DNA from 3 places in the Enterobacter mori genome. Region 2 is predicted to be linked to each of the others. Evidence: predicted binding sites of a transcription regulator. Region 2 holds the regulator's gene; each other region holds the start of a gene.
The links. Region 2 encodes PurR, which represses purine synthesis genes. Its sites were predicted from a motif close to CANGCAAACGTTTGCNTG; they were not measured.

Region 1 (8,260 bases), 1.8 Mb from region 2:
GCAGCGCGGTGTTACCGGCAGCATCTTTTGAGACGCCGATAATACGGCCTGGCATGGAACGTTTGAATTCATCTTTCGCGCCGAAGAACGCTGCGTGCGGGCCGCCGTAGCCCATCGGCACGCCGAAGCGTTGCGCAGAGCCGAACACGATATCCGCGCCCTGTTTGCCCGGCGCCGTCAGCAGCACCAGCGCCATAAAATCGGCGGCAACGCTAACGATCACCTTGCGGGACTTCAGCTCGGCAATCAGCGCGCCGTAGTCGTGTACTTCGCCGGTGGTGCCTACCTGCTGCAGCAGCACGCCAAAGACGTCCTGATGATCCAGCACTTTGTCTGCGTCATCGACGATCACGTCAAAGCCGAAGGTTTCCGCACGGGTGCGCACCACATCCAGCGTCTGCGGATGCACGTCCGCCGCCACGAAGAAGCGGTTGGCATTTTTCAGCTTGCTCACGCGCTTCGCCATCGCCATCGCTTCGGCGGCGGCGGTCGCTTCATCCAGCAGCGAAGCGGAGGCGATGTCCATCCCGGTCAGATCCAGCGTCACCTGCTGGAAGTTCAGCAGCGCTTCCAGACGGCCCTGAGACACTTCTGGCTGATACGGAGTGTAAGCGGTGTACCAGCCCGGGTTTTCCAGCATATTGCGCAGGATAACCGGCGGCAACTGCACGTTGGTGTAGCCCATGCCAATGTAAGACTTATAGCGCTTGTTGAGGCCTGCGATAGCCTTCAGCTCCGCCAGCGCGGCGAATTCCGTGGTGGCTTCCCCCACCTGAGGCGGCGTGGCAAGCTGGATGTCTTTTGGCACAATCTGGCCGATCAGTGCGTTTAATGAATCCGCGCCAACTGTCTTCAGCATCTCCTGCTGTTGCTGAGCATCCGGCCCAATGTGACGTTCAATGAAGGCGCCACGGTTTTCAAGCTGGCTTAAAGTCTGTGTCATGAGCGATGGTTCCTGAAACGTGCAGTGAATCGTAGTTATCTGTAACGCTGTTGCCCGGTGGCGCTAACGCTTACCGGGCCTACGTTGACCTGTAGGCCGGATAAGCGCAGCGCCATCCGGCACAACGTTATTCGTCTTCCAGTAGTGCTTCGTATGCGGTCGCATCCAGCAGCGCGGCAACCTGCGCTTCATCGCTGGCTTTGATCTTGAAGATCCAGCCGCCTTCATACGGCTCGCTGTTCACCAGCTCTGGCGAATCGCTCAGCGCGTCGTTGACGGCAACGATTTCGCCGCTCACAGGGGCGTAAATATCAGAAGCCGCTTTTACGGACTCCGCCACGGCACAGTCGTCGCCCGCGCTAACGGTCGTGCCCACGTCAGGCAGGTCAACAAACACCATGTCGCCCAGCAGCTCTTGCGCGTGCTCGGTGATCCCTACGGTGTAAGTGCCGTCCGCCTCTTTGCGCAGCCACTCGTGTTCTTTGCTGTATTTCAGTTCTGCTGGCACATTGCTCATTGAAGTTCTCCTGATAAAAATGATTAGGCGACCGGCTTACCGGCGCGAACAAAAATCGGTTTGGTCACGTTGACCGGCATTTCGCGGTTGCGGATTTGCACCACCGCCGTTTCGCCAATGCCCGCCGGCACGCGTGCCAGTGCAATACTGTAGCCCAGCGTCGGGGAGAAGGACCCGCTGGTGATCACGCCTTCGCGATGATTGCCGTCGGCATCGGTGAAGCGTACCGGCAGTTCGCCGCGCAGCACGCCTTTTTCCGTCATCACCAGGCCAACCAGCTGCTCAGTGCCCTTCTCGCGCTGCATTTCCAGCGCCTCACGGCCAATAAAGTCGCGATCAGCCGGTTCCCATGCGATGGTCCAGCCCATGTTGGCGGCCAACGGAGAGACGCTTTCGTCCATCTCCTGACCGTAGAGGTTCATCCCCGCTTCAAGACGCAGCGTATCGCGCGCACCCAGACCCGCAGGCTTCACGCCCGCTTCCACCAGCGCACGCCAGAAATCAGCGGCCTTCTCGTTTGGCATCGCAATTTCGTAGCCTGCTTCACCGGTGTAGCCGGTGGTGGCGATAAACAGATCGCCCGCCTGCACGCCGAAGAACGGTTTCATGCCTTCGGTTGCTTTGCGCTGCTCGTCGGTAAACAGAGACGCGGCTTTCGCCTGCGCGTTCGGCCCCTGCACGGCGATCAGCGACAGATCGTCACGGACGGTGATGTCGATGGCATAAGGTTCGGCGTGTTGGGTGATCCAGGAGAGGTCTTTTTCGCGGGTGGCGGAGTTTACAACGAGGCGGAAGAAATCTTCAGTGAAGTAATAGACGATAAGGTCATCAATCACGCCGCCCGAGGCATTCAGCATGCCGGTATAGAGCGCTTTGCCCGGCGTCTTCAGTTTAGCGACGTCGTTTGCCAGCAGATAACGCAAGAACTCCCGGGTGCGGCTACCGCGCAGATCGACAATCGTCATGTGGGACACGTCGAACATACCGGCATCGGTGCGCACCGCGTGGTGCTCATCAATCTGCGAGCCGTAGTGCAGCGGCATCATCCAGCCATGGAAGTCCACCATGCGGGCGCCGCATAACACGTGTTGTTCGTACAAAGGAGTCTGTTGAGCCATCTTGTCCTCGTTGAAAAATTCACCGTGAAACCCGGTATCGGCCTCGTTCCCGAATGCCGACGCAAACGTTCTCTTTTACCTGAACTTACCACCGAAACCGGCGGTTAACCATAAGGTAAAACGGGTCATCACATTAGCTTATGACCAAAAAACGCTGGAAAGCCTACAGAGTTATTCACTGGAAAAATGCGATTAACCCCGCACAAAATTAACAATGATCTAACAGGATTTAGCACATGGTGATATTTCGTGCGGAAAAACGGGCCGATTTTCCGCATCGGGAAAAACACGACATTAGTTAATCTAATGCGAAAAATGACGTGGAATTAGATTATTTCAAACGAGGGAATTTCCCCGGCGCAGAAGCCGGGAAAATAAAGTGTGACGGGGATCTAAGTTAGCGCAGCCAGTCAGGGAGGTCGTTAAGACCCATCGCCTGGCGGAGAAGTTGAGGTTTGACGCCAGGAAGCGTATCGGCCAGTTTAAGACCGATATCGCGCAGCAGTTTTTTCGCCGGATTTGCCCCGGCAAACAGCTCGCGGAAGCCCTGCATCCCCGCCAGCATCATCGCCGCACTGTGCTTGCGGCTGCGCTCATAGCGACGCAGGTAGAGATGCTGACCGATATCTTTCCCTTCGCGATGCAGACGACGCAACTCCTCAACCAGCTCCGCCGCGTCCATAAAGCCAAGGTTGACGCCCTGCCCGGCCAGCGGATGAATGGTATGGGCCGCATCGCCCACCAGCGCCAGACGGTGCGCCGCAAACTGACGCGCGTAACGGCCGGTTAACGGGAACACCTGACGCTCGCTTTCAAGGGTGCACAAGCCAAGGCGGTTATCAAACGCCATGCACAGCGCCTGGTTAAAGGCATCCGGCGTCGCCTCCTGCATCAGCTGCGCTTTTTCCGGTACCAGAGACCAGACAATCGAGCACAGGTGCGGATCGGCAAGCGGCAGGAACGCCAGAATGCCGTCGTTGTGGAAAATCTGCCGCGCCACGCCGCCGTGCGGCTCTTCGGTACGGATCGTTGCCACCATCGCATGATGGCGGTAATCCCAGAAGGTCAGCGGGATATCGGCTTTATTCCGCAGCCAGGAGTTGGCACCATCGGCACCGACCACCAGACGCGCGGTCAGCATATCGCCGCTTTGCAGGGTGATAAACGCCTCGTTTTCCCCCCATGCCACCTGCTGGATCTGCGCAGGTGCAACCAGCGTCACGTCGCTGCACTGCTGTGCTTTCTGCCACAGCGCGTGGTGGATCACCGCATTTTCGATGATGTGACCAAGATGGCTATAGCCCATGCTTTCATCATCAAAGGCTATATGACCAAAGCTGTCTTTATCCCACACTTCCATGCCGTGATAGCAACTGGCGCGCTGCGCCACAATATCTGCCCAGACGCCAAGGTGCGTCAGCAATTTCTCGCTGGCGGCATTGATCGCCGAGACGCGGAGTTCCGGCGGAGCATCCTGCGCGACGGGCTGCGGCGCGTTTTGCTCCAGCACGGCCACGCGAAGGCCGCTGCCCTGTAAACCGCAGGCCAGCGCCAGCCCGACCATACCGCCGCCAACAATGGCGACATCAACATTTTGCACGATGATAACTCCTTAACGCGCGACCCAACCCAGGGTCCGCTGCGCCAGCACGTCGCGTGCCGGAATGAACAGTTCCATCGCCATCAGCCCGAGGTTGCGACCCGCAACCAGCGGCGCCCAGCGATTGGCGAACAGGTGTACTAAACCATCGGTAACGCCGATTGTCGCCTCTTTATCGGCCTGGCGTCGCTTCTGGTAATGGCTTAGCACCGAATAAGCGCCACAATCTTTTTGCTCACCCCATGCCAGCGCCAGCGACTCGGCCAGGCTCATCACATCCCGCAGCCCAAGGTTAAACCCTTGTCCGGCAATCGGATGTAATGTCTGCGCGGCGTTGCCGACCAGCGCCACGCGGTGAGAAACGGACTGCGATGCGGTGGTTAACGACAGCGGATAGACCGCACGTTTCCCCGCATGGGTAATACGCCCGAGTCGCCAGCCAAAGGCTTTCTGCAGCTCGGTACAAAAACGTTCGTCTGACCAGGCCTTCACCTCTTCGGCTTTATCCTGCGGGTGGCACCAGACCAGCGAACAGCGCCCGTCCGACATCGGCAGCATTGCCAGCGGGCCGTGCTGCGTGAAGCGCTCAAACGCCCGGCCGTTGTGTTCTGCTGCGGTCGCGACGTTCGCAATGACCGCGACCTGCCCGTAAGGCTGCTGCCGCCACTCCACGCCGCACTGCGTGCCGAGCGCCGAACGCGAGCCGTCCGCCGCCACCAGAAGCTGACCGTCGAGAACGGTGCCATTATCGAGCGCTACGCTCACCGCGTCTTCGCTGCGGCTAAAAGTGGCGACGCGCGCCGGACAGTGTAGCGTGACGCCCGGCGCATCCTGCAACAGACGGAACAGGCGCAGGCCGACGTCGTGGAGCTCAACGACCTGACCCAGCGCGTCGATACGGTAGTCATGGGCATCCAGCGTCACAAACCCGGCATGGCCGCGATCGCTCACGTGCACGGTGTTAATTGCCGTGGCGCAATCGGCGATCGCCTGCCAGATGCCAATGCGGGATAGCTGCTGGCAGGTACCCTGCGCCAGGGCAATGGCGCGGGAATCAAAACCGGGGTGGTTCGTCGCCTGCGGCGCAACGGCTTCCACGAGATGGACCGGGAGCTGGCCTTTCGTCAGATGCGAAATGGCTAACGCCAGCGTGGCGCCGGTCATCCCGCCGCCCACGATGATCACGCTCATGCGCGTGCCGCTGCCATCAGCGCCTCAATATCATCGGCGCTCTTCACGACGGTTGCGGTCAGGTTTTCATTGCCGTTCTCGGTGATCACGATGTCGTCTTCGATACGAATGCCGATCCCGCGGTATTGTTCCGGCACGTCGGCGTCCGGCGCGATGTACAGCCCCGGCTCAACGGTTAACACCATGCCCGGCTCCAGCACGCGCGAACGGTCCGTGCCGTACGCGCCAACATCGTGTACATCCAGCCCCAGCCAGTGGCTCAGCCCATGCATGAAATACGGTCGATGCGCATTTTCAGCAATCAGGGTGTCGACATCCCCTTTCAGGATCCCGAGCCTGACCAGACCGGTAATCATGATGCGCACCACTTCACCGGTCACTTCCTGCATGGAGGTTCCGGGGCGATACAGCCTGAGCGCTGTTTCAAGCGACTCCAGGACGATGTCATAAATGGCGCGCTGGGCCGGTGAGAATTTACCGTTCACCGGGAAGGTACGGGTGATGTCCCCCGCGTAGCCCTGATATTCGCAACCCGCGTCAATCAGCACCAGATCGCCGTCGCGCAGCGCGCTTTCATTTTCGGTGTAGTGCAGAATGCAGCCGTTTTCCCCTCCGCCAACAATGGTGTTGTAGGAAGGATAACGCGCGCCGTGGCGGTTAAATTCGTGATGAATTTCGCCCTCAAGCTGGTATTCGAACATGCCGGGACGGCACTTTTCCATGGCGCGAGTGTGGGCCAGGGCGCTGATTTCGCCCGCGCGACGCAGTACGTTGAGCTCTTCCTCAGACTTAAACAGGCGCATCTCATGCACGACCGGGCGCCAGTCCGTAAGCGTGGCGGGGGCAGACAGGTTCTGGCGCGAACCTTTACGCAGCTTATCCAGCGCGGTGAAGACAATCTCATCCGCATACGCATATTCGCCCTGCGCGTGGTAGAGCACGTCGAGGCCATTCAGCAGTTGATAGAGCTGCTGGTTGATTTCGCTAAACGCGAGCGCGCGGTCAACGCCCAGCGTCGCCGGGGCGGCCTCTTGCCCTAAGCGGCGACCAAACCAGATTTCGGCGGTCAGATCGCGCACGCGATTGAAAATCACGCTGTGGTTGTGGGTGTCATTGCTCTTGATCAGCACCAGTACCGCTTCCGGTTCGTTAAACCCGGTGAAGTACCAGAAATCGCTGTTCTGGCGATAGGGGTATTCGCTGTCGGCACTGCGCGTCACTTCGGGCGCGGCAAAAATCAGGGCAGCGCTTCCCGGCTGCATGCTGGCTAACAGCGCCTGACGACGGCGCAAATACTCTTGATTCGAGATAACCATGACACCCTCCTGTGCGTTATTTTTCTTAATGTAAGGTTGGCTTGCGGACTTCCGGCGCGGTCGGCTGTGAACGCGTAAAGGTGTCGTGGCACAGCAGCGCCGCCACGCGCACGTACTCGATGATCTCTTCGAGAGACATTTCCAGCTCTTCCTGGTCTTCGTCCTCATCGTAGCCGAGCTGTGCAATATTACGCAGATCGTCGATCGCTTCACCCGCTTCGCCGGTCACTTTATCGAGCTTCGGCTGAGACACGCCCAGGCCCAGCAGATAATGGTTTACCCAACCCGCGAGCGCATCAGCGCGATCGAAGACGCTGACGTCGTCCCCTTCAGGCAGATAAAGCTGAAAAAGGAAGCCATCGTCTTCCAGCGAATCGCTGGTCGTCGCGTGCATTTTACGCAGCGCTTCTGCCAGTTCGTGACCAAACGCCAGCCCTTCGTTCGTGAGGTCGTGGATCAGCGGCTGCCAGGAGCTGTCGCTGTTTCCGCCGCACAGCATGCCACTGATCAGACCGTGCATTTCGGCAGGGGTTAAACCCACTCCCTGCTGGTTCAGTAACTGGTTTAAATCCTTGTAACCAGGCATTTCGTTCTGTATAGACATGCGCATTCGTCATCATTGGGGGGATATTCATGATATGCTACCACTTTGGACCCTGGTGATACCAGAAAAGGGCTTGTATCTTCACATCAGGGTAGCTATAGTGTCGCCCCTTCGCAGCCCCCGGGGCAGTAAGCGAAGGTAGCGCAGTCAATCAGCAGGAAGGTGGCATGTCTGCACAACCCGTCGATCTCCAGATTTTTGGCCGTTCACTGCGAGTGAATTGTCCACCTGAACAAAGGGATGCTTTGAATCAGGCTGCGGACGATTTGAATCAGCGGTTGCAAGATCTAAAAGAACGCACTAGAGTCACAAATACTGAGCAGCTGGTTTTTATCGCCGCGTTGAACATCAGCTATGAACTGACTCAGGAAAAAGCGAAGACCCGCGACTACGCGGCAAGCATGGAGCAACGCATTAAAATGCTCCAGCAGACCATAGAACAGGCATTGCTTGATCAAGGTCGCAATCCCGAAAGACCGGGACCCAAGTTTGAATAACACTTCTCAGTTGACTATGGTAGAGTAACTGTGAAGACAAAATTTCTCTGAGATGTTCGCAAGCGGGCCAGTCCCCTGAGCCGATATTTCATACCACAAGAATGTGGCGCTCCATGGTTGGTGAGCATGCTCGGTCCGTCCGAGAAGCCTTAAAACTATGACGACACATTCACCTTGAACCAAGGGTTCAAGGGTTACAGCCTGCGGCGGCATCTCGGAGATTCCCTCTCTTTTCTTCTACCGACTACCATGACTCAATTCCCTGAAGTTTCTGCTTCACGCCAGGATATCCGTCAGTTAATTCGTCAGCGCCGCCGTGCGTTAACCTCCGATCAGCAAGCGCATTTTGCCCAGCAGGCCGCCGCCCGTATGATGGCGTATCCCCCTGTCGTGATGGCGCACACCGTTGCGCTGTTTCTGTCGTTTGATGGTGAGCTGGATACCCAACCGCTGATAGAACAGCTCTGGCGCGCC
Region 2 (8,260 bases):
CTCGCGCTGTGCGGAAAGCTGCATACGGTAGCCAAAGGCAGCCAGCGCAACGGTCACCAGCATCACACTGGTGGTCGTCAGGAGCGGCGTGGAAATCAACGCAGAGACCACCAGACTTGCCAGGAAGCACAGACCCAGCTGTAACGTGTTCTGCAGCGCGGCGGCGCGTCCCGTCGCCTGTGGGAACGGACGTAACGCCTGCGCGACTACGATTGGGTAAATAGCACCGTTAGCGACGGCCATGACGCAGAACGGAATCAAAATTTCTGTCAGGCCCGTACCCGGAATAAACCCGACGGCCCAGGTGCCGAAAACGCTTAACGCGAACAACACCAGTAGCCAGGGCAGCATCTGCTGGCCTTCCCACTTCTGCAGCGCTGCGCGACAGCCGTAGCCGCCGACCAGGAAAGCAATGGTCTGTGGAACATAACTCAGGCCGATTGCCGCCGGGCTGTATCCCATATCGTGCAGAATGAACGGCGAGCCAGTCAGCCACGCGAAGAAACTGGCGGAACAGGCCGCGTAAATCAGGACGTTACCGCGATACGCTTTTGAACGCAGCAGCGAGGCAAAGGTAATCGGCTTCGCGTCAGGATGCGTCTCTTTTTTATGCGCAGGCTTGAGGAAAAACGCAGGCAGCATCAATACCAGCGTGATGGCAAAGAGCGTAGCGAAAATCGCCTGCCAGTCGAAATGGGCCAGGATCCAGCTTCCGAGCAAAGGTGCAAGGGCAGGCGAGAGACCGACCAGCGGCATAATGGTGGCGAAAATTCGGTTAGTGCGTGATGCCGGGTAATAATCGGTCACCAGCGCCTGCCAGGTCACCGCTGCAGCACAGACGCCAACGGCCTGAATGAATCGCAGTACCAGCAGCCAGGTGGCATCGCGTACCCACAGCATGCCCAGACAGCCCACGGCAAAAATAGCCAGACCCAGCAGCAGCACCGGTTTACGACCAAAGCGGTCGGAGAGTGGTCCCCAGAGCAGTTGCGCGAAGGCAAAACCGGCGAGGAACAGGCTCAGGCTGGCGCTGATAGCGGCTGCGGGGGTTTGCAGATCTTCCTGCATCGCGGCAAATGCCGGCAGATACATGTCGGTCGCTAAAAAGCCCAGCACGCTTAAGCCGCCGAGCCAGACCAAAAATCCTTTCCTGGGTTGCATTATTTTATTCTCCTGAGGAGGCAGGTGTACGTTGGCGCAGAGTGTAGGGAGTGCAAAGCGGCTTGTGAAACGCTAATATTTGCTGAGTGCATTCAAATTTTTTGCAGGCAGAACATGTGGTCAGATTATTCTCTTGAAGTTGTCGATGCTGTTGCCCGTAACGGCAGTTTCACCGGTGCCGCGCAGGAGTTACACCGCGTACCCTCGGCCATCAGTTACACCGTGCGTCAGCTGGAAGAGTGGCTGGCGGTTCCGCTGTTCGAGCGGCGTCATCGCGACGTGGAATTAACGCCCGCAGGCGCGTGGTTTTTAAAGGAAGGGCGTTCTGTCATCAAAAAAATGCAGATCACCCGCGAGCAGTGTCAGCAGATCGCTAACGGCTGGCGAGGCCATCTCTCCATCGCGGTGGACAATATCGTCAAGCCGGAACGGACCCGGCAAATGATCGTGGATTTCTATCGTCATTTTTCTGATGTCGAACTACGTGTCTCCCAGGAGGTGTTCAACGGCGTCTGGGATGCGCTGGCGGATGGCAGGGTGGAGATGGCGATTGGGGCAACGCAGGCGATCCCCGTCGGGGGACGCTATGCGTTTCGCGATATGGGGATGCTGAGCTGGACCTGCGTTGTCGCCAGCGATCATCCGCTGGCGGCAATGGAAGGCCCTCTCAGCGATGACACGCTGCGCAACTGGCCGTCGCTGGTGCTGGAAGATACCTCGCGCTCGCTGCCCAAGCGCATCACCTGGCTCCTGGACAACCAGCGTCGCGTGGTGGCTCCTGACTGGGAATCGTCGGCAACCTGTCTTTCTGCGGGGCTGTGCGTGGCGATGGTGCCCGTTCACTTCGCGCGACCGCGCATCGATACCGGGGAGTGGAAAGCGCTGACGCTGGAAAATCCGTTCCCGGATGCGGCCTGCTGTCTGACCTGGCAGCAAAACGACGTATCGCCTGCGATGGCCTGGCTGCTGGATTATCTGGGAGACAGTGAAACCTTGAATCGGGAGTGGCTACGGGAGCCAGCATAACTGGCCCCCGGAATGCGATTAACGGCGATAGTCGCGGAACGGACCGTCCGCCACGGAGCGGCGCTCGATGAGGCGCGGGTGAACTTCAATCGACTGGGATTCTTCACGCTTGTTGACGATCCTGTCCATCAGCATGTTGAAAGCCGTTTCGCCCAGCGAGTCTTTTGGCTGGTGAATGGTGGTCAGCGCCGGGGTGAAGAAGCGCGCGTTACGCACGTTGTCATACCCGATCACGGAAATATCCTGCGGCACCCGCAGGCCCAGCTCGTCGGCGGCGCAGAGCGCGCCCATCGCCATAATATCGCCGCCACAGAAAACAGCCGTCGGGCGATGCGGTTGGGAGACAATCTGTTGCATTGCACGGTAACCCGATTCCGGCTCAAAGTCGCCCTGAACAATCCAGTTTTCCGGCACGGTGATCAGCGCCTCTTCCATTGCCTTCATAAACCCGGCCAGACGGCCCGCACCGGTGTTGCGTTCCAGCGGACCCGGGATCACGCCAATCTCGCGGTGACCGCGTTCGATCAGATAACGACCGGCCATATAGCCGCCTTCAAAGGCATTATCGATAACGGAATCGGTGAAGTCGGCGCGCGCTTCACCCCAGTCCATGACCACCATCGGAATGTGGCGATACTCTTCCAGCATGGACAGCACGGATTCCGGGTACTCGGAACACATTACCAGCAGGCCATCGACGCGCTTTTGCGCCATCATCGACAGGTAGGCGCGCTGCTTCTCGATGCTGTTCCACGCGTTGCCCAGAATCAGGGTATAGCCTTTCTGGAAGCAGTTTTTCTCAACCGCTTCGATGATCTCGGCAAAATAGGCCGCTTCACTGCTGGTTGCCAGCAAGCCAATCGACTTGGTGTGATTCACCTTCAGGCTGCGCGCAACCGCACTTGGGGAGTAATGTAACTCCTTGATCGCCGCCCAGACGGCGTTGCGCGTCTCTTCCGCGACGAAGCGGGTTTTGTTAATTACATGTGATACGGTTGTAGTGGAAACGTTTGCGCGTTTTGCTACGTCTTTTATTGTTGCCATTCAATGTCACTCCAGACCATATCCTAAACTCCTGAAAAACTTGAAGGTAAACGTTTGCCTTCTCTCACCCTTATTACGCAATCTTGAGTTGCGACACGCCGGGAAAACGACACAGGACGTCAGGAGGGGATCAATGGCCGGTACGCTAATAAATTTAGCGTGGAATTTTGTCCTATCTTGATGAAAAGGGGAAGAGCTAAAGTGGATATCAGTTTAAATCCAGGAAGATTTTTGACGTAAACTATGTAAAAATGAGCAAACTCACTTTTCGTGGGGTGATTAAAAGGAGAAAAATTGATGAGTTCCGATCTGAAGTTTTCGCTGGTGACCACCTTTATCGTGCTGGCATTGATTGTTGCCGGTGGTTTGACGGCTGCGCTGCACTGATTTACGCGGGGGGAGAGTCCTCTCCCTCCTCATTTTCTTCCGATTGTTACCTCTCTGGCAAAAATCTTTTGCCAAAATGTTAACTTCTCAAATTTTGTGATTGATGTCATGCTTTTGACTTCTTAGTTCTGTGTCGCGTGATGACACGGCATCCGGAGTTGACTCATGAAAATCAATTTTCCTCTGCTGGCCCTGGCGATTGGCGCCTTTGGGATTGGCACTACTGAATTCTCCCCGATGGGGTTACTGCCTGTTATCGCACGGGGCGTGGACGTCTCTATTCCTGCGGCCGGGATGTTAATCAGCGCCTATGCCATCGGCGTGATGGTCGGGGCCCCACTGATGACGCTGCTGCTGTCGCACCGCGCGCGTCGCAATGCGCTGATATTTCTGATGGCGATCTTTACGCTGGGCAACGTGCTCTCCGCAATTGCGCCGGATTACACCACTTTGATGCTGTCGCGTATTCTGACCAGCCTGAACCACGGCGCATTTTTCGGTCTGGGCTCGGTTGTTGCGGCAAGTGTGGTTCCGAAGCACAAGCAGGCCAGCGCGGTGGCGACCATGTTTATGGGGCTGACTATCGCCAACATAGGCGGTGTGCCTGCGGCCACCTGGCTGGGTGAAGTGATTGGCTGGCGAATGTCTTTCCTGGCGACAGCAGGGCTGGGCGTGGTGGCGATGGTGGCGCTGTTCTTCTCCTTACCGAAAGGGAGCGCCGGTGAACGTCCTGACGTACGTAAAGAGCTGTCGGTGCTGATGCGTCCTCAGGTGCTTTCCGCGCTGCTGACCACGGTGCTGGGGGCCGGTGCGATGTTTACCCTCTACACCTATATCTCACCGGTGCTGCACGATATCACCCACGCGACGCCGATCTTTATTACCGCGATGCTGGTGCTGATTGGCGTGGGGTTCTCTATCGGAAACTATCTGGGCGGGAAACTGGCCGATCGTTCGGTGAGCGGTACGTTGAAAGGCTTTTTAACCCTGCTGATTGTCATCATGATTGCGATCCCGTGGCTGGCACGCAACGAATGGGGTGCTGCGATCGCGATGGTCGTGTGGGGCGCTGCCACCTTTGCCGTGGTACCCCCGCTTCAGATGAGGGTGATGCGTGTCGCCCATGAAGCGCCAGGTCTCTCTTCTTCCGTGAATATCGGTGCGTTTAACCTGGGTAACGCGCTGGGGGCGGCAGCGGGCGGGGCGGTGATTTCCGGTGGTCTGGGATACAGTTTTGTGCCGGTAATGGGGGCAATTATTGCCGCTCTCGGCCTGCTGTTAGTGCTGATGTCCGGTCGTAAACAGCCAGAAGCCGCCTGCGCGGCGGAATAAGCAAAAGCGCAGAAGGGTGAACCCTTCTGCGTTCTCTTACGCGGCGAAGTTCTTCGCCACAAAGTCCCAGTTAGCCAGTGCCCAGAAGTGCTCCAGATAGTTAGGACGCGCGTTACGGTAATCAATGTAGTAAGCGTGTTCCCATACGTCCACGGTCATCAGCGGTTTAGCGCTGGTGGTCAGCGGGGTGCCCGCATTAGAGGTGGAAACGATAGCCAGTTTTCCATCCGCTTCTTTTACCAGCCACGTCCAGCCGGAACCGAAGTTTTTGATGGCCGCATCGGTAAACTTCGCTTTGAAGTCCGCGAAGCTGCCAAAAGCGGCGTTAATGGCGGTCGCCAGTTCACCGGTAGGTTCACCACCGGCATTTGGCGCCAGGCAGTGCCAGTAGAAGGTGTGGTTCCACACTTGAGCCGCGTTGTTGAACACGCCACCTTCTGAGCTACGGACGATCTCTTCCAGCGTTTTGCCTTCGAAATCGGTACCTTTGATCAGGTTGTTCAGATTGGTGACATAGGTTTGATGATGTTTGCCGTAATGGTACTCCAGCGTTTCCGCAGAAATGTGTGGCGCCAGGGCGTCTTTTGCATACGGTAGTGCAGGTAATTCGAACGACATTGCTTCTCTCCTTATTTTATTTGTATGTTGCCAATAACCCTACAGACAACAGGGAAAGGATAGCAAATTGAAAGGGTATGCAAAAGAGGAACTTACCCTGCCACGCGTGCGGCAGGGCAGGGGTTAGCGAATGGTTTTTGGCGTCATCACACGGCGCGCGCCAACGTAATGGCGCACCCAGTAGTCTTCACTGAGAGAGGTAATCTGGATGTCCTGGCCGCTGCGCGGTGACTGAATGAATTTTCCGTTACCGACATAGACCCCGACATGGTCAGCCGTGCCGCGTCCCTGGGTACGGAAGAACACGAGGTCACCGTTCTCCAGTTCACCACGATTGACCGGTGCGGCGTCGCGCAGGTGGTACATTTCATTTGCGGTACGCGGAATACGGAATTTCACCAGGTCTTTATAAGCGTAATAGACCAGGCCACTGCAATCGAAACCCGTTCGCGGAGAAGTGCCACCCCAGTGATAGGGTTTACCAATTTGCCCCATTAATTTATTCATCGCCGTTTTTTGCGCTTTCTGCATACGGACTTTATGCACTTCGGCTAATTTCGTGACTTTCGTGCACTTCGCTTTGTGACCTTTACGCGTAGTGCATTTTTCTGTTACGAGGCTGGCGGCCGTTTGCGAGGCTTTACGTCGGGTAGAATGTGCGGTGTGGGCTGGGGCTGTTTTCGTCTTGCTGGAGGCGGTCTTTTTGGTCGTTGTGGGTGTTTTTTTCTTTACGGTCTTGCTGGTGGTTTTTTTCTTACGTTCTGTGGACTTAACCAGATGCGTTTTTTGTACAGCAGAATGCCGCGCCTGTTCAGAGGCGTTCGCCGCTGGCGTGAAAGTGAGTGATGTAAACAGTAAAGCACAGAGCGTGATCGAGATTTTATTTATCCGCGCCACTGGGCAGTCCCCTGATTAATGCAGGCCATCAATAATACCCGCGTATGATTTACAAAGCCTGTCGATTCTAATCCATAAAAACCCGAGAAGTTAATAGCATTTTTCATTCTAAAATCATGTTTCGTTAGCAAGTGCAAAAAAATTCATCGTTCTGTCGCACTATTGTTCACTCCCTAAGCAAAACCGTACTGCAAACAGGGATAAGCGTCATTTGCAATGCATCTTTTAGCGTTAACCGTTAAAATAGTAAGACGTGACAAAAATGTTATTTTCCGATGTCTGTCTGAACCGCTACAATGTCAGACGAATGCCGTAACAGAAGTTAAAGGAAGCAAGACATGAGCACCACTATTGAAAAAATTCAGCAACAAATCGCTGAAAACCCGATTCTCCTGTACATGAAAGGTTCTCCGAAGCTGCCAAGCTGCGGTTTCTCCGCACAAGCGGTTCAGGCGTTATCTGCCTGTGGTGAGCGTTTTGCTTACGTTGATATCCTGCAGAACCCGGACATCCGCGCTGAGCTGCCAAAATACGCAAACTGGCCGACTTTCCCGCAGCTGTGGGTTGACGGTGAGCTGGTGGGCGGTTGCGACATCCTGATCGAAATGTATCAGCGTGGCGAACTGCAGCAGCTGATCAAAGAGACGGCGGCGAAATACAAAACCGAAGAACCAGACGCAGAGTAAGTTTTCTGCCTAAAGACAAAAAGCGACCTGTCGAGGTCGCTTTTTTTTTGTCGGGTGGCGCTGCGCTTACCCGACCTATGATTGAATATCGGCCTCATCGCCCATCGGCAGCGGCCAGCCGCCCAGACGTTTCCAGCGGTTAACAATTTCACAAAACAGTTCTGCCGTGCGCTCCGTATCGTAGAGCGCCGAGTGCGCCTGCGTGCCGTCAAACTCAATCCCTGCCGTGATGCAGGCTTTGGACAGCACCGTTTGGCCCAGCGCCAGACCGCTTAGTGCTGCGGTGTCAAACGTCACAAACGGATGGAACGGGTTGCGTTTCAGCGAGGCGCGCTCTGCGGCGGCCATGGTAAAGCTGTGATCGAACGTCGCATTGTGGGCCACCATAATGGCGCGGCTACAGTCATTCTCTTTCATGCCTTTGCGCACCATTTTAAAAATGGCGTGCAGCGCGTCATATTCACTGACCGCGCCACGTAGCGGGTTTTTCGGATCGATACCGTTAAAGGCCAGCGCCTCTGGCTGCAGGTTTGCCCCTTCGAAAGGTTCAACATGGAAATGCAGCGTGGTGTCCGGTGTAAGCCAGCCCTGTTCATCCATCTTCAGCGTGATGGCGGCAATTTCAAGCAGCGCATCGGTTTTAGCGTTAAATCCGGCTGTTTCTACATCAATGACAACGGGATAAAAACCACGAAAACGGTCGCACAGACCGGTAAATTGAGCGTTATCGGACATCAGGGTCTCTTACAAGGGGAAAAAAGCAGTGCGCATTATGGCAAATTTTGAGAGGGGATGCAGTAAAACTACGGGCGCATAGTGCGCCCTGCGGGATCAGTTGCCCAGACCGCGGCCAGCGTCTTTGGCTTCGATCAGTTCGATTTTATAACCGTCGGGATCTTCAACAAACGCAATCACGGTGGTGCCGCCTTTTACCGGGCCCGCTTCACGCGTAACGTTGCCGCCGTTGCTGCGGATGCGCTCACAGGCTTCCGCTGCGTTGTCCACTTCCAGCGCGATATGACCGTATGCGGTGCCCAGCTCATAGCTGTCCACGTCCCAGTTATAGGTCAGCTCGATTACGGCTTCATCGGATTCCGGGCCGTAACCCA
Region 3 (8,260 bases), 1.5 Mb from region 2:
CGATTTTCCTGTTCTTTAACATCCAGTGAGAGAGACCGATGCATCCGATGCTGACCATCGCCGTGCGCGCAGCGCGCAAGGCGGGTAATGTAATTGCCAAACACTACGAAACCCCAGACTCCGTAGAAACCAGCCAGAAAGGCAGCAATGATTTCGTGACTAACGTCGATAAAGCCGCAGAAGCGATTATTATCGAAACAATCCGCAAATCTTACCCACAGCACACCATCATCACCGAAGAAAGCGGTGAACATGAAGGTACCGATCAGGATGTTCAATGGGTTATCGATCCACTGGATGGCACCACCAACTTTGTCAAACGCCTGCCACACTTCTCTGTGTCTATCGCTGTACGCATTAAAGGCCGTACTGAAGTCGCCGTTGTCTACGATCCAATGCGTAACGAACTGTTCACCGCTACCCGCGGTCAGGGCGCTCAGCTGAACGGCTACCGTCTGCGCTGCAGCAACGCACGCGATCTGGACGGCACCATCCTGGCGACCGGTTTCCCGTTCAAGGCGAAACAGCACGCAACTACCTATATGAATATCCTGGGCAAACTGTTCACCGAATGCGCAGATTTCCGTCGCACCGGTTCTGCTGCGCTGGATCTGGCCTACGTTGCGACCGGTCGCGTTGACGGTTACTTCGAACTGTCACTGAAGCCGTGGGACTTTGCTGCGGGCGAGCTGATTGCACGTGAAGCAGGCGCGATCGTTTGCGACTTCACCGGCGGCCACAACTACATGACCACCGGCAACATCGTTGCAGGTAACCCACGCGTTGTTAAAGCCATGCTGGCAAACATGCGTGAAGAACTGAGCGATGCGCTGAAACGCTAATCCAGCGTGTTATGCCCGGTGGCGCTACGCTTACCGGGCCTACAAATTCCCTCAGGTACGGCTAAAAAGGCCTTAATCCCCGCCCCACCGGCACCGCGCTCATCCACATCGTTACCGCTGCCACCAGCAGAATCACCCCGCCCGCCAGCGCGAGCGTAGTCCACCCTACCTGTCGCCACAGCACCGGCGTTTTGTTGCCGCTGAGTTTCACCGCCAGCTGACGGAAGCTGTGTACCAGCAGCGCTAAAGACGAAATGGTGAGAGACGTTCCTGCCGCCATCGCCAGCGCGGACAGCATTCCCCAGCCAAACACGCCGATTACCTTACTGAACAGCAGCACCATGATCGCCCCCGAGCACGGACGCATACCCATCGAAAGCACAATCATCAGCCGCGCGCGCCAGTCGTCGCCGTTCTGTAATTGTTCCTGCGTGGGCAGATGCTGATGCCCGCATCCGCAGTTTTCATCATGAACGTGGTGCGGCGTAAAGGTCTTAAATTTCGGCTTTTGCAGCAGCACGCGCAGCTTTTTGAGCGCCCGCCAGCAGAGGATTAGCCCCAGCACGCCTACCAGCGCATAGCTCCCTTTTTCCAGCCAGAAGCTGCTCATGTGTAGCTGACGGGCAGGCAGCTGTAAGAGTGAAAGGACTATCACGACGAGCGCAATCGCCACGCCGCCCTGCAGCAGCGAGGAGGCCAGCGTCAGGCCAATGCTCGATCTCAACTTCGACGGATGGGTAGCAAGCCAGGTGGTAATGACGATTTTGCCGTGCCCCGGCCCCAGCGCGTGCAGAACGCCATAGATAAAGCTGAACGCCAGCAGGGAACCGCCCGCTTTGGTCGGGTTCTCCGCTACCGCCTTCAGCAGCCCGCTCATCTGTTGATTGACTTCACGCTGCCAGATAATGCTTTTCATCATCACCTGCGGCCAGGCCTGCCACAGCCAGAGCGAACCGCAAACGGCGAGCAGGAGAAAGAGCGCCAGCGGCCAGAGATGAAGCCAGCGACGCGGTTTTTGGTGCGAAGAGGAGATCACTGACATTGTAACGTCACCTCCTGCGCAAACTGTTTACCCAACTCCATGTCCTCCGGTGGCGCATCTTCTTTGTCGAGAGAGACCGCAAAGTTCAGCGTCTCTTCGCTGGGCTTTGGCGTGTGGACGGTAAGCTTGCAGGTTTTTTGCAGGGCAGCCGGTAACGTTACGTCGCTGTCCTCGGCATAGCTCATATCAACATAGTAAGTTGGGTCAAAGGTGGAAAAGGTGTATTTCTGCCCCGCCAGCGGCTGGGGGTGCGCCAGCGGGAGGATAAACGTCAGCACCGCCTGGTGACCGTCGCGCGTCATACCATACTCCGTGGGACGGTTAAGGAATTTTACCTTCTGCCCGTTATGCCAGAACTCGGTGAAGTAGTGCTGACCGAGCACGTTGGCCATCACTTCTGCCGCCAGCTTTTTCCAGATCTCATCGCCGGGCTTTGCGTTTCCCGCATCATAGAGCAGATCCGCCGAGGTGATTTCATCCATCGTCCAGCGCATTTTCAGGCCGCTAAGCTGCGTGCCGTCCGTCACAAGCTCGGTTTTCAGACTGATAAAACTGTGAGGATGTGCGCTGGCGGTAAAGGTGATAACCGCCAAAAATAACGCCACCGCGCTTTGTTTAACTATTTGCATCAATTCCTCACGTCAAAAATTCTGTGATGTTCCCCAGCAATCCTGAGTGAAAGGCCTGCCGGTGCGCTTTTCAGCATCCATCCTTTAGCTATTCTTATCAAACATTCACACTGGATACCCGACAGATGATGACGACGCTTGAAATTCCATCTGTGCTTTCCAGTTCGCAGCGCCGCTGCCAGGTGCTTTTAATGCTTTACCTGCCCGATGCTGCCGTCACCGCACAGAGCATAATCGCTGCCAATGGCGTGGACGACGCAATGGCACGGCAAGATATAGCCGAGACGCGCGATGAAATCCAGCGCTATCATCGGCTTGATATTGTCACGCACCTCGACGGCTGCTACCGAATTGAAGGTTCTGTCCTGAATCAGCGTTTATGCCTGCTGCACTGGCTGCGCAGGGCGCTCCGGCTTTGCCCGCAGTTCGTCTCGCACCAGTTTACTCCCGCGCTTAAAACCGCACTTAAACAGCAGGGCATCGCCCGACCACTCTATGACGACACCAACCTGCGAGCATTGATCAACTTCTGTTCGCGAAAGCTTCAGCGTCCGTTTGACTGCCGCGACGTACAGTTTTTACAGCTGTTTTTGCAATACTGTCTTATCCAGCATCATCTGGGCAATACGCCACAGTTTTCCCACGTTCAGCGCAGCTGGACGCAATCGAGAGGGGAATATTTCACGGCGCAGGAAATCGTGCGCCACTGGAAACGGCGCGTTCCGCAGGGAACGCACAGCGATGAACAGCTGTTCCTCGCGCTGCTGTTTATGATGCTGCGCACCCCCGATCCGGTTCTGGACAGACATCAGCAGGATCAACGCCTGCGTCGTACCATAGTGCGGATGATCGCGCGCTTTCGGGCCCAAACCGGGATGAATTTTAGCGATGAACAGGGGCTGACCGATCAGCTTTATATCCATCTTGCTCAGGCGTTAGATCGCTCACTGTTTGAAATCGGCATCGATAACAGCCTGCCGGAAGAGATCCATCGTCTCTATCCCCGGCTGCTACGCACCACCAAAGAGGCGCTGTTTGAGCTGGAAGCGGAGTTCGAGCTGCGTTTTTCCGATGAAGAGATGAGCCTGGTGGCGGTGATTTTTGGTGCCTGGCTGATGCAGGAGACCGACCTGCATGAAAAACAAGTTGTACTGCTGACCGGGGAAGATAAAGCATGTGAAGCGTTGATTGAGCAGCAGCTGCGCGAGCTGACGCTGTTGCCGCTCAATATTCGTTATCTGACCCTGCACGCGTTTCAGAAAGAAGGTGCTCCCCGTGAAGCGGCGCTGGTGATCACCCCTTACCCAACCGCCCTGCCGTTGTTCTCGCCGCCGCTGATCCATGCCGTTGAGACATTGAACGCGCAGCAGCAAGAACATATTCGCGCGATGCTGGAATCCTAGTTACGCGCGTGCCGTCACGTTGGGGCGAACGATCATTGCGGGTAGCGCAACGAGCGCCATCACCCAGAATACGCCGTGCCCCAGGTGCTGATACAGGAAGCCTGCAAAGACCGTCATCACGGCTATACTGCCGCCCATTGCCACCGCAGAGTAGACCGCCTGCAGCCGAATCACATCCCCACCCTCACGCGCAGAGATGTAGCGCATCGCCGCCAGGTGGCACACGGTAAAGGTACCGCAGTGCAGAATCTGCGCCACAATCAGCCACGGCAGTTCGGTCGTCCAACCCATAATTCCCCATCGTGCCACGCCGCACACGGCAGAGAGCAGCAGGAGGTCTCGCGCGCCGAAGCGACGGAACAGCTTTTTACTGAGCGCAAAGATGATCACTTCCGCCACTACGCCGAGCGACCACAGGTAGCCTACCGCAGAAGCAGAGTAGCCCGCCCCCTGCCAGTAGATGGCGCTGAACCCATAGTACGCCGCATGCGCCCCCTGAAGCAGACAGACGCATGCCAGAAAACGCCAGCTTTGTGCCACCAGGCTCCGCCAGGCTGGCCAGCCTGCGCTCTCCTGGTGACGGCTTTCACCCTGCGGCATTACCGACGGACGCAGCAGCATCCCCAGCAGCATGGAGGCAATACCCACGCTCAGTAACGCAAGGATGGCGTGATAGTCGTACAGGCTGACCAGCTTACCCACCAGCGCCGAGCCGATCACGAACGCAATCGATCCCCACAGACGCACGCGGCCATAGTCCATGGTGATCTGCTTTTGCCAGGTGTTCGCCAGGGCATCCGTCAGCGGCACCAGCGGTGAGAAGAACAGGTTGAAGCCAACCATCACCACCATCAGCCAGGCAAACTGCTGGCTCACCCAGAAGCAGGCAACAAAGACCAGAGTGAGCAGCGCAAGTATGCGCACGGCCTTGATCAGTAAGGAGGGATCGCTGACGCGCGGCGCAATCAGCAGACTGCCAAGGAAACGCGCCACCAGTCCTGCGCCAAGCAGAACGCCGATGGTCTCAGGCGTGAGACCAATTCCCTTGAGCCAGACGCTCCAGAAAGGCAGAAAAATACCGTAGCTAAAGAAGTAGGTGAAGTAGCTGAGCGCCAGCCAGCGCGTGGAATGCAAGACCATGAATCCCTCCCGAAATGGAGGCGATAGTCTGGCGTTTATCCTGCACTTTAGCAAGTCGTTAGCGCGCTATAAATTAACGATAAATTAACATCATGGACAGCCGGTCGGCGTATGGCGAGAGCGGCAAAATTGTATTACGTTTAAAGAACATCGCCTGAAGAGGTCGTTTGCCATGAACAGCTTACGTTATTTCGATTTCGGCTCCTCACGTTCTTTCCTGCTTTTGATTGCCCGTATTGCTATCGTTGTCCTGTTTATTATTTTTGGTTATCCCAAACTCACGGGGTTTAGCGGCACCGTTCAGTATATGACGTCCCTCGGCGCCCCCATGCCCATGCTGGCCGCGATTATTGCGGTGGTGATGGAGGTTCCCGCGGCAATTCTGATCGTGCTGGGCTTTTTCACCCGCCCCATCGCGGTGCTCTTTGTCTTTTATACGCTGGGAACGGCGGTGATAGGCCACCATTACTGGGATATGACCGGTGATGCGGTTGTGCCGAACATGATTAACTTCTATAAGAATGTGAGTATTGCTGGCGCGTTTATTTTGCTGGCGATTGTGGGGCCGGGTGCCATATCTCTTGACCGACGTTAGCCCATAAAAAAAAGGCCGCAAACGCGGCCTTTTTTATTTCTGCAAAGCAGTGGAATTATGCATATACCGGGAAGCGTGCGCAGATATCCAGAACTTTACCTTTGACGCGCTCGATAACCGCTTCGTCATTGATGTTGTCCAGAACGTCACACATCCAGCCAGCCAACTCTTTCACTTCCGCTTCTTTGAAGCCGCGGCGAGTCACGGCCGGAGAACCGATACGGATCCCGGAGGTCACGAACGGGCTCTTCGGATCGTTTGGCACGCTATTTTTGTTCACGGTGATGTTGGCGCGGCCCAGGGCTGCGTCCGCTTCTTTACCGGTCAGATTCTTATCAACCAGATCCAGCAGGAACAGGTGGTTCTCAGTACCGCCAGACACCACTTTGTAGCCACGTCTCAGGAACACTTCCACCATCGCTTTGGCGTTCTTAGCAACCTGCTGCTGATAAACTTTGAACTCTGGCTCCATCGCTTCTTTCAGCGCTACCGCTTTTGCCGCGATAACGTGCATCAGCGGGCCGCCCTGCGCGCTTGGGAACACGGCAGAGTTCAGTTTCTTATACAGATCTTCGTCACCGCCCTTCGCCAGGATCAGGCCACCGCGTGGACCCGCAAGGGTTTTGTGGGTGGTGGTGGTCACAACGTGAGCGTGTGGAACCGGGTTCGGGTAAACGCCTGCCGCGATCAGACCCGCAACGTGCGCCATATCAACGAACAGGTAAGCACCGATGCTGTCTGCGATTTCGCGCATTTTTGCCCAGTCAACGATACCGGAGTAAGCAGAGAAGCCACCGATGATCATCTTCGGTTTGTGCTCTTTGGCCTGCTTCGCCATGTCTTCGTAGTCAATTTTACCGGACTCATCAATACCGTAAGGGATGATGTTGTACAGTTTGCCGGAGAAGTTAACCGGGGAGCCGTGAGTCAGGTGGCCGCCCTGCGCCAGGTTCATACCCAGAACGGTATCGCCCGGCTGCAGCAGCGCGGTGTAGACCGCGAAGTTAGCCTGAGAGCCAGAGTGCGGCTGTACGTTCGCGTAGTCTGCGCCAAAGAGTTCTTTCGCACGGTCAATCGCCAGTTGCTCAACGATATCAACGTACTCGCAACCGCCGTAGTAGCGCTTGCCCGGATAACCTTCAGCGTATTTGTTGGTCAGCTGAGAACCCTGCGCCTGCATCACGCGCGGGCTGGTGTAGTTTTCGGAGGCGATCAGTTCGATGTGCTCTTCCTGACGTACTTTTTCCTGCTCCATAGCCTGCCACAGTTCGGCATCATAATCGGCAATGTTCATTTCACGCTTTAACATCCGCATCTCCTGACTCAGCTAACAAGTAAATTTTGGCCTGAAAAGGCAGTCCTGTTGGACGACGGGCAACAGTATAACTGAATAGTTCTGCGATAACAGGTCTTGACAAACGATTTTACGCAAACGTTTCCCTCCACGCCACGCAAGGGTTTGAGGAATAAAGCTCTCATCATTTTCAGCGGATTTCTTTTCAGGTTTGTGATGCATATTTTTCATCTTGCAAAGAACCATTTACAACGCAGGGTTATTTTTTATAAGATGCATTTAAAATACATCATTAAATGTGACATCAGAAGGACGCGCTCATGCTCGACGCTCAAACCATCGCTACCGTTAAATCCACCATTCCCCTGCTGGTCGAAACCGGCCCTAAACTCACCGCGCATTTCTACGATCGCATGTTCTCGCACAACCCGGAGCTCAAAGAAATTTTCAACATGAGCAACCAGCGCAACGGCGACCAGCGTGAAGCGTTGTTTAACGCCATCGCGGCGTACGCCAGCAACATTGAAAACCTGCCAGCGTTGTTGCCTGCGGTAGAAAAGATTGCGCAGAAACATACCAGCTTCCAGATCCAGCCAGAGCAGTACAATATCGTTGGCGGCCACCTGCTGGCCACGCTGGACGAAATGTTCAGCCCGGGCCAGGAAGTACTGGACGCGTGGGGTAAAGCCTACGGCGTGCTGGCGAACGTATTCATCAACCGTGAAGCGCAAATCTACAGCGAAAACGCCTGCAAAAATGGCGGCTGGGAAGGCACGCGCGCGTTCCGCATCGTTGAGAAAACACCGCGCAGCGCGCTGATTACCAGCTTTGAATTTGAGCCGGTGGACGGTAACCCCGTGGCCGACTATCAACCGGGCCAGTATCTGGGCGTGTGGCTGAAGCCTGAAGGTTTCCCGCATCAGGAAATTCGCCAGTATTCCCTCACCCGCAAACCAAACGGTAAAGGCTATCGCATTGCGGTGAAACGCGAAGATGGCGGTCAGGTCTCAACCTGGCTGCACAACGAAGCCAGCGTAGGCGATGTGGTTCATCTGGCCGCGCCGGCGGGCGATTTCTTTATGGCCGTTGACGGCAATACGCCAGTGACGCTGATCTCTGCGGGTGTGGGCCAAACGCCAATGCTGGCGATGCTCGATACGCTGGCAAAAGCAAACCATGGCGCGCAGGTTAACTGGTTCCACGCCGCAGAAAACGGCGACGTGCACGCCTTTGCGGAGGAAGTGAAAACGCTCGGGGCGCCCCTGCCGCGTTTCACCGCGCACACCTGGTATCGTCTGCCGACTGACGCAGACCG

Region 1: a site for PurR is predicted at 2,637-2,654, ahead of gcvT (glycine cleavage system aminomethyltransferase GcvT). Genes of this name have one in related genera too.
Region 3: a site for PurR is predicted at 7,077-7,094, ahead of glyA (serine hydroxymethyltransferase). Genes of this name have one in related genera too.

The regions. Positions count from the first base shown of each region.
Region 1 is NZ_CP104285.1:3,814,977-3,823,236, forward strand. Features, by position in the region: gene gcvP (aminomethyl-transferring glycine dehydrogenase) at 1-943, opposite strand, end outside; gene gcvH (glycine cleavage system protein GcvH) at 1,071-1,460, opposite strand; gene gcvT (glycine cleavage system aminomethyltransferase GcvT) at 1,484-2,578, opposite strand; gene ubiI (FAD-dependent 2-octaprenylphenol hydroxylase) at 2,976-4,178, opposite strand; gene ubiH (2-octaprenyl-6-methoxyphenyl hydroxylase) at 4,191-5,369, opposite strand; gene pepP (Xaa-Pro aminopeptidase) at 5,366-6,679, opposite strand; gene N2K86_RS17995 (YecA/YgfB family protein) at 6,711-7,289, opposite strand; gene zapA (cell division protein ZapA) at 7,457-7,786, shown strand; RNA gene ssrS (6S RNA) at 7,828-8,011, shown strand; gene N2K86_RS18010 (5-formyltetrahydrofolate cyclo-ligase) at 8,036-8,260, shown strand, end outside.
Region 2 is NZ_CP104285.1:1,986,553-1,994,812, forward strand. Features, by position in the region: gene punC (purine nucleoside transporter PunC) at 1-1,161, opposite strand, end outside; gene punR (DNA-binding transcriptional activator PunR) at 1,276-2,187, shown strand; gene purR (HTH-type transcriptional repressor PurR) at 2,206-3,231, opposite strand; gene cydH (cytochrome bd-I oxidase subunit CydH) at 3,529-3,618, shown strand; gene N2K86_RS09505 (MFS transporter) at 3,784-4,950, shown strand; gene sodB (superoxide dismutase [Fe]) at 4,987-5,568, opposite strand; gene N2K86_RS09515 (C40 family peptidase) at 5,692-6,465, opposite strand; gene grxD (monothiol glutaredoxin 4) at 6,804-7,151, shown strand; gene rnt (ribonuclease T) at 7,227-7,886, opposite strand; gene gloA (lactoylglutathione lyase) at 7,983-8,260, opposite strand, start outside.
Region 3 is NZ_CP104285.1:3,455,005-3,463,264, forward strand. Features, by position in the region: gene suhB (inositol-1-monophosphatase) at 39-842, shown strand; gene N2K86_RS16240 (nickel/cobalt transporter) at 904-1,884, opposite strand; gene N2K86_RS16245 (DUF1007 family protein) at 1,875-2,513, opposite strand; gene csiE (stationary phase inducible protein CsiE) at 2,639-3,916, shown strand; gene N2K86_RS16255 (3-phenylpropionate MFS transporter) at 3,917-5,056, opposite strand; gene N2K86_RS16260 (DoxX family protein) at 5,229-5,651, shown strand; gene glyA (serine hydroxymethyltransferase) at 5,707-6,960, opposite strand; gene hmpA (NO-inducible flavohemoprotein) at 7,266-8,260, shown strand, end outside.